Regions from separate parts of the Bacillus sp. DX3.1 genome, predicted to be linked through region 3. Evidence: riboswitches for the same ligand, from Rfam matches in the RefSeq annotation. Region 3 holds a riboswitch; each other region holds the start of a gene.
The links. A riboswitch is a leader RNA that binds a small molecule or an ion and turns the genes downstream of it on or off. The one in region 3 is predicted to bind S-adenosylmethionine.
Positions count from the first base shown of each region.

Region 1: linked by a shared signal. The riboswitch ahead of QRE67_RS23395 (methionine ABC transporter ATP-binding protein) and the one ahead of QRE67_RS01970 (methionine ABC transporter ATP-binding protein) in region 3 are both predicted to bind S-adenosylmethionine.
Region 2: linked by a shared signal. The riboswitch ahead of QRE67_RS25530 (bifunctional O-acetylhomoserine aminocarboxypropyltransferase/cysteine synthase) and the one ahead of QRE67_RS01970 (methionine ABC transporter ATP-binding protein) in region 3 are both predicted to bind S-adenosylmethionine.
Region 4: linked by a shared signal. The riboswitch ahead of QRE67_RS14215 (MetQ/NlpA family ABC transporter substrate-binding protein) and the one ahead of QRE67_RS01970 (methionine ABC transporter ATP-binding protein) in region 3 are both predicted to bind S-adenosylmethionine.

Region 1 covers NZ_CP128153.1:4,641,625-4,643,830, reverse strand. Annotated here, with positions in the region: gene QRE67_RS23410 (toprim domain-containing protein) at 1-8, shown strand, start outside; gene QRE67_RS23405 (thioredoxin family protein) at 12-320, shown strand; gene QRE67_RS23400 (hypothetical protein) at 474-818, shown strand; SAM riboswitch class I at 944-1,051, shown strand; gene QRE67_RS23395 (methionine ABC transporter ATP-binding protein) at 1,332-2,206, shown strand, end outside.
Region 2 covers NZ_CP128153.1:5,092,653-5,094,858, reverse strand. Annotated here, with positions in the region: gene QRE67_RS25535 (chloride channel protein) at 1-221, opposite strand, end outside; SAM riboswitch class I at 683-786, shown strand; gene QRE67_RS25530 (bifunctional O-acetylhomoserine aminocarboxypropyltransferase/cysteine synthase) at 962-2,206, shown strand, end outside.
Region 3 covers NZ_CP128153.1:382,638-384,843, forward strand. Annotated here, with positions in the region: gene QRE67_RS01965 (cysteine hydrolase family protein) at 1-481, opposite strand, end outside; SAM riboswitch class I at 1,039-1,142, shown strand; gene QRE67_RS01970 (methionine ABC transporter ATP-binding protein) at 1,262-2,206, shown strand, end outside.
Region 4 covers NZ_CP128153.1:2,888,555-2,890,760, forward strand. Annotated here, with positions in the region: gene QRE67_RS14210 (acyl-CoA dehydrogenase family protein) at 1-299, opposite strand, end outside; gene QRE67_RS14215 (MetQ/NlpA family ABC transporter substrate-binding protein) at 313-1,131, opposite strand; SAM riboswitch class I at 1,190-1,280, opposite strand; gene QRE67_RS14220 (YdcF family protein) at 1,377-2,012, opposite strand.

The sequences.
Region 1 (2,206 bases), 920 kb from region 3:
TACGGTAAGGAATGATAGAAGTGATTGACTGGACAGGTGATGAAGCTGTAGCTCTAATAGCAGACCAAGAAAGAACAGTGTTGTATGTGTATACACCAATGTGTGGAACATGCCAATTAGCAAAAAAGATGTTAACAGTTGTAGAAGCTGCCATATCTGATTTGAAAATTGGAATGCTAGATTTAAATTATGCTCCATATTTGGCACGGGAATATGCAATAGAAAGTGTACCTTGCTTACTTGTATTTGAACAGGGGATACTGATAAAGAAAATATATGCGTTTCATTCGGTTGAATATTTATATACAGAATTACAATAGGCGGCAATAATATTGCCGCCTCGACATATTTCTGGGGAAATATAACTAGAGAAGTGGAAGTTATCCAATATTTGTCGAGAAAAAGTAACAGGATTGCTTTTGATCAGGGTGGAATGGTATTAGGTAGAAAGTGATGTGAAGGATGTGATTGGAATGAAATTATATTCGTTGCTTCAATCATTTGTAACATATGCTAATGCCCAGTATCATCTGGAGCCCCTGCTTCGACAAGGTGAAAAAACAATTAGTTTTACGCTTCATGATGAATGTTATTCGCTCCAAATTTCAAGAGAATACATACAAGTCTTGAAAGGGGCAATGGGAACAGAACAGGTCGTTTGTTTTTATGAAGAAGACTTACGACGGTTAGTGACTGGAAACGTAAGATTACAAACGCTGTTGCACAGCGGACGTGTTCAATATAATGGAACGTATCGCACAATGTTATTATTAGAATCCGTATTTCATATATGTAAGCCATTACGAGTAGGTGCTTAATATTCAGAAGTTTCATTTTTTCCAAAAATTCCTGTTGACATACAATTCGTATATTGATACAATTCATTTCATAAAATAAAGACAATTTCATAAATTACAAATCAGACGAAATTTGAATCTGATTTCTCTTATCAAGAGAGGTGGAGGGACTGAGCCCGATGAAACCCGGCAACCGTCAACTTATGTTGAAATGGTGCCAATTCCTGCAAAGCGAATGCTTTGAAAGATGAGAGGAAAGGATAATGGTATATATACATGTAAACCTTTCTGCTCATTCTAAAAGCAGAAAGGTTTTTTTGTTGTCTGAATGAGGAGGACATTCGGTAACAGAGAAAGCTTTTCAGAGACAGAAAGCCGCTTACGCTTTGTAAGGAATCCAGCTTTAGCAGCTAGAATGTTCGGTGGCTGCGCTTCTTCCTACGAGGCAAAAAGCGCCTCTACGTCAGAAGCTCCATCCCCCTCACATTCTGAACGAGTTGCTTACGCTTTTTAAACAAAAAGGGGTGAAACAACATGATTTTATTGGAGAACGTAAAGAAAATATATAAATCAAAAAGTGGTGATGTAACTGCTGTAGATGACGCCAATTTAAAAATAGAAAAAGGTGAAATTTTTGGTGTTATCGGATATAGTGGTGCCGGAAAAAGTTCTTTAATTCGATTGTTTAATCAATTAGAGAAACCAACTTCGGGTCAAATTACAATAGCTGACCGTGTTATTTCTGCTATTACAGGGAATGAGCTTCGAAAGGCTAGACAAGAAATCGGAATGATTTTTCAACACTTTAACTTACTTTGGTCACGGACTGTGCGCGAAAATATTGCTTTTCCACTTGAAATTGCAGGAGTGGAAAAAGAGAAGCGTAAAAAGCGTGTTGATGAGTTAATTGGTCTTGTCGGATTAGAAGGCAGGGAAGATGCTTATCCATCTCAATTAAGTGGTGGTCAAAAGCAGCGCGTGGGTATTGCCAGAGCATTAGCGAATGATCCAAAAGTACTGCTATGTGATGAAGCAACATCTGCACTTGATCCAGAAACAACAGATCAAATTCTAGACTTATTATTAGATATTAATAAACGCCTTGGCTTAACAATCGTATTGATTACACATGAAATGCATGTCATTCGAAAAATTTGTCATCGCGTTGCGGTAATGGAAAAAGGAAAAATTGTTGAAAGCGGTAGTGTACTTGAGGTATTCCGTGATCCAAAGCAAGAAATTACAAAGCGATTTGTAAAGCAATTAACGGATTCGGAAGACACAAATGAAACAATTGAAAGCTTATTGGACAAATATCCAGATGGAAAAGTCATTCGTTTACAGTTTATCGGTGAGTCAGTAGAACAACCTGTATTACAGCGATTAATGAGACATGAGGATATAGAAGT
Region 2 (2,206 bases), 470 kb from region 3:
CCGAAGTACTTCTGTGATAATCCGATAAGAACACCACCGATTATTGTTACACAAATTGTGTAATAAGGTGGTAATGTAAATTCTTTGGGTAAATATTCCCAAATGAAGTGAATTCCAGCATTGGTGACAACTAAAAATAACCAGACTGTAGCACCAACTATAGAACCTAGAAACATACCATATATGATGAGTAAGTAGTGCATACCTCTCCTAATGGCCATTCTTTATGCCTCCTTTATGTTATATTCTATTATGAAAAAGTTAGAGATTATGATACGAAAATAATTGGATAACTAATTCAATATGCATATTATCTTTGTAAGAGAATTACTTATTCAAAATATATTATAAAAATCAGCATTATTATTTTATGAAGCCCTGAAACATTCGTAATTGTAATCGTGTTTTTGTATATATTTTGACAACATTTGTATAAAGTGTAGCATTGTTAAATATATTATGTTGATAGTTACTATGATTAGATATAACTCTTTAATTTTACATAGTAAGTAAGGTTTTTAAAAGGTATTCTTTTTCTTTAGATAGAGCCATTTTCTTTGGTTTTTTAAATTTAAATTTTAGGAATAAATAATTAAACTGTTAATAAAATCTTTTGGAAAAATTCAGAAAAAAATAATTGACAGTAGGAAAATATTGCTATAAAATCAACGGTAATTGAATAGTCTTATCAAGAAAAGGTGGAGGGACAGGCCCTATGAAACCTTGGCAACAGCCGATTAGCGGAATTGTGCCAAATCCTGCAGGTAGTACCCTGACAGATAAGAAAGATAAAATCAGAGCGTGTTTTCAAACTGCTTCTTTCTTGTTCGGGAAAGAAGCAGTTTTTTTATTTTCATAAAGTGAAACTATTATCAATAGATTGAGGATGAATACTCAATCTATTGATGGAAGGCGTTAATTCTTGACTCTTAGAGTGAGAGAGAAGAAAGGAGATTAAAAAATGGGAGAATCATGGGGAAAAGGAACAATTTGTGTGCAAGGTGGCTATACACCAAAGAATGGTGAACCTCGCGTCCTGCCGCTATATCAAAGCACGACGTACAAATATGATACGTCGGATGATTTAGCCGCGCTCTTTAATTTAGAGGCAGAGGGCTATATTTATACGCGTATTGGTAATCCGACACTGGCAGCATTTGAACAGAAGCTAACAGAGTTAGAGGGCGGTGTTGGAGCTGTTGCAACAGCATCTGGTCAAGCTGCAATTATGCTTGCAGTTTTAAATATTTGTGGCAGTGGTGACCACCTGCTCTGTTCTTCAACAGTTTATGGGGGAACAGTTAATTTATTTGGAGTAAGTCTACGTAAGCTTGGAATTGATGTGACATTCTTTAATTCGAACCAGACTGCTGATGAAATTGTGGCGCTCGCAAATGATAAAACAAAATTAATTTATGCTGAGTCACTTGGAAATCCAGCGATGAATGTTATAAATTTTGAAGAGTTTGCAGCGGCAGCAAAAGAGCTGGAAATACCGTTTATCGTCGATAATACATTGGCAACGCCATATTTGTGCCAAGCGTTTGAACATGGGGCGAATATTGTTGTTCATTCTACAACGAAATATATCGATGGTCATGCAAGCTCATTAGGCGGAATTGTTATTGATGGTGGAAATTTTGATTGGACAAATGGAAAGTTCCCAGAGCTTGTGGAACCAGACCCAAGCTATCACGGTGTCAGTTATGTACAAAAATTTGGGCAGGCGGCATATATTGTAAAAGCTCGTGTGCAATTATTAAGAGACTATGGAAACTGTATGAGCCCGTTCAATGCGTATATGAGCAATATCGGTTTAGAAACATTGCATTTACGAATGGAGCGTCATAGTGAAAATGCGCTCGCAGTGGCGCAGTGGCTTGCTAATCATGAACGAATTGAATGGGTGAATTATCCAGGACTGAAAAGTAATGAGAATTATTCACGAGCACAAAAATATTTGCCAAAAGGTGCAAGTGGGGTGTTAACGTTTGGCGTTAAAGGTGGTTTACAGGCTGCCAAAGATTTCATTGCAAACGTTAAATTGGCAACCTTAGTGACGCACGTAGCAGATGCAAGAACATGTGTCATTCATCCAGCAAGTACAACGCACAGACAATTAACAGAAGAAGAGCGGCGTTTAGCTGGTGTTACATCTGATTTAGTCCGTTTATCGGTCGGTATAGAAGATGCATCTGATATTATT
Region 3 (2,206 bases):
TTGTATTGTGAATATACACAGCAGGAATCGTTGCATTTTTAAATATAAGATCTTTTGTTGCACACGCATCATGTACAACAGTACAACTAAAGCCAAAATCAAACGCAGCCCTTACTGTGGCATCAATACACATGTGAGTCATCATACCGCATATAATGACCTTTTCAATGTCAATTTGTTGCAATTGCTCCAGTAATGTTGTTTCTCGAAAACTATTTGGATAGTGTTTTAGAATGACTGTTTCATCTCGTAAAGGACGAACATTCTCATGAATATGGACACCTTCTGTATTAGGAAGGAAAAATGTAGCACTTTCTTTTGTAGATACATGCTGGATATGGAAAATTGGTTGATTTGTTTCTCGAAAATATTGAAGAAGTTGACTTGCATATTCGCTAGCTTCTACTGCACTACGTAGTTCCATCTTTCCGTTTGGAAAATAGTCGTTTTGAATATCGACGAGTAAAAGGGCTGTTTTCATATGTTCTATCGTCCTCCGTTTTCATTTTATCCCGCTATTCGTGGGCAGTAAGCCCCCCATCTCAAGATTCTGAGAAATGCAAAGAAGATAGATGGGGGATAACTGCCTGTAAAAGCCCTACTGATCAAAGTTTCACTTTATGTTATTCCATTAGAGACTAGTATTTTCCTTTTGGAAAGAGAAGTATATAAATACAAATTAAAAAAACGACATAAAACCCTTCTTTTTAGGTGGGAGAGAGCATCTGGCCATGCATAGAAGCGGTCAGATCCTCTTCCTGCCCAAACATATTGAAAACAAAGAGAGAAAACGAGTGCAGGTCACCTTTTGTTATCCATAGCCGCGGCTTATATGTTGAAAAATAAAAATGGATTTATATAGTAAGAAGAAATTTACGTAAAATGAAAATCTACTGCTGAGTAATGAAAATGTAACGTATTTTTCATTCGAACATCTTGATAAAAGAATAAATAACGTATTTTTCAAATATTTTTGTTGACTCTTTCTTTTCGGAGTTTTATAATAAATCTTAATTAAACGACAATTAAATCGATACACTCTTATCCAGAGAGGTGGAGGGACTGGCCCTTTGATACCTCAGCAACGGATTTTTTGAATACCGTGCTAATTCCAGCAAGCTAATAAGCTTGGAAGATGAGAAGATGTGAATGAGTATATAAGTGCTCTTCTTCTTATTTGTATTATGGATAAGAAGAAGAGCACTTTTTATTTTGCCTCAAGAACTGCTTCAAGTTGTTACAACACATGGGAGGGAAGAACATGATTTCATTTGAGAGCGTAAGTAAAGTGTATGAGTCAGGAGGTCAATCGGTTCATGCAGTAGACGATGTAACATTAACAGTGGAAAAGGGTGAGATTTTCGGCATTATTGGTTTTAGCGGTGCTGGGAAAAGTACACTGTTACGCTTAGTAAATATGCTAGAACGCCCAACATCGGGAACGATTTTAATTGATGAAAAAGATATCACGTCATTATCAACAAAAGAGCTACGTCAGCTAAGACAGCGAATCGGGATGATTTTCCAAGGTTTTAATTTATTCAAATCTAGAACAGTGTATGGAAATATTGCTTATCCACTGAGGTTAGCGAAGTTGTCAAAGAAAGAAATAAAAGAGCGCGTAAATGAGCTATTGAAGTTTGTCGGATTAGAAGATAAAGCTGACTACTATCCAGAACAATTATCAGGTGGACAGAAACAACGTGTAGGGATTGCAAGAGCACTTGCAACATCACCAGATATTCTCATTTGCGATGAAGCAACATCTGCTTTGGATCCAGAAACGACAACAGAAATTTTGAATCTATTAAAGAAGGTAAATCGAGAATATAATGTAACGATTCTTCTTATTACACACGAGATGCAGGTTGTGAAAGAAATTTGTCACCGCGTGGCCGTTATGGAAAAAGGGAAAGTAATTGAAGAAGGAATACTGTTCGATGTGTTTACAAAACCAAAAACAAAAATAACAAAAAACTTCGTGCGTTCTATTATTAACGATCACTTACCAGAAAGTGTCCTTGCTAAAATTCAAAATGGTGGATTGATCTATCGTTTAACATTTACTGGTGAGGCGACGGGACAGCCGGTGTTATCTTATATCGCGAAAAATTATAATGTTGATGTAAATGTACTCTATGGAAATATCATTGAATTACAAGGTGTTTTATTTGGAAATCTCCTCGTAGAACTAAAAGGGGAGCAA
Region 4 (2,206 bases), 2.5 Mb from region 3:
TCAGCAAGTTCTTTCACAATTCCAAGATGCCATCCAATCGATAGGGCTGTCGCTCCATCTCCCTCAGCGATTTTCTCTTGAAACAAGACAAAATCATACAATGAGATTGCTTGCCCTCCAAAATCTTTCGGAAGTGTTAATGTTGTATATCCTATATCTTTTAAATTTTTTATATTTTCAAACGGAAAAGATCCCAATTCGCTTAATTGATGTTCCCTTTCCGCAAATTTTGGGATGAGTTCTTTTATCTTCTCTATTATGAGAAGTTGTTCTTCCGTTTCTACAAATGAGAGTGTCATATCACTATCTCCTTTATTTTAAGTAATCCGGTAAGACAAAGCCTTCAAATTGTTCCTCTGTTTGAATCATCTTTTTAAATTCAGGTGAATGATATGCATCGATTAAATCTTTTACAAAAGTTTTATCTTTGTCTTCATTACGAACCGTAACGATGATTCGATGTTGTGCAGGTGTTTTTTCTAATTCAAGTGATTCTTTTAATTTATGTCCAGATGAAATGACAAGATTTCCGTTAATAATGCCATAGTCTAAATCTTTCATCGCTCTTGGAATTTGAGGTGATTCAAGTGGTACTAGTTTAAAATCTTTCTTTTTATACGTCACATCTTTTTCAGAAATCGTTAAAATATTTACATTTCCCTTCAATTTCACCCAACCAATGCCTTCCAAAATACGAAGTGCACGTTCTAAATTAACTGGATCATTTGGTACCCCAATTTTCATACCATCTTTTAAGTCATCTAGCGATTTATGCTTTTCAGAATATACACCTTGTGGCGCGGAAGGAACTTGAAGTACACTCGTGATTTTCGCATCATTTTCTTTTGCATAAGATTCCATAAAAGCGGTGCTTTGAAAAATATTTGCATCAATATCTTTATTCGTTAATGCAGGATTTGTTTCGTTTGGTGAATTAAATTCTACAATTTTTATTTTATACCCCTTTTTCTCTAAATAAGGCTGCACTGCCTTTTTCACTTGATCACTATAAGGACCTGGAGTAAAACCTAAACGAATCTCCTTTTGATCCGTCGCAGATGATTGTGTGCAACCAGTGATGACAAATAAACTGCATACAATACTTACAAGTGTAAAAAATAAACGCTTCATCTTTTCTCCTCCTAAATAAAAACACCCTCTCATATAAGAGGTTATAAGTATCTTTCCCCTCTTATCTACTGCGGAATTAGCACCTTCTATTTACATTTAGGGTTGCTGAAGCTTCGTTGGGCCGTTCCCTCCACTTCTCTCGATAAGATTATATATTGGATTATGTTTCCTATTGTTACACTATTCCGATGAAATTACAATGCTTTTAACAAAAAAAAGATTCCTATTAATTTAGGAATCTTTTTTTACTTAATTATCTCTTTCAGAGAACGTATTGGCAACGATGTAACATAACCAATATAAGAACACAATTCTTTAAAGAAAAACGGAATTTCCGTATCTAATGTTTTATATGCTGACGTCGGAGTCGGAGATGCATAAGCATCCATACCAATATGCTTGGCAATTCTCATCGCACGTTTCATATGAAGAGGATCACTCACAATTGTATACGTATGTAATCCATTATCAATTCCAACCTGCTGAGCATTCTTCAAGTTATCTTCTGTAAAACGCGACTGCGTTTCAATTAAAATATCTTCATCCTTCACGTTATGCTTTAATGCATACGCTTTAGCAGTGCGGGCTTCTTCTTGCTCTGCTTCAAACTTCGTACCACCTGTAAAAATAATTTTTTTAATACTTCCGCTATTGTATAAAGAAATAGCGTGATTAATTCTTTCTCGAAATACAGGAGATGGTTTCCCGTTCCAAGAAGCTGCTCCGAGTACGATGGCAGCATCTGTATCCACCTCATCTGTTTTAAATCGAGAACTCCAAATATCATAAGCTGCATAACTTATAAATAGAATCATAGAGCAAATCATAAGCAAGAATACTTGTATGACTCTTCTTTTTTTACTTTTCTTATTTGGTTTCATTTATAATAGCCTCCGTGCATCATCCATACTTCTAAAAAAACAATATATTTTAAATCATTATATTTGAGTTTATTTGAAAGAAGGTATTTTCCTAATCATTCATATTTTAAAGGGTTTTCATTCCAATAGAGGATTGTCAATTCATTTTTGTTTGTGGTTCATATATTATTATTGCAAACTAAATTTCCATACAA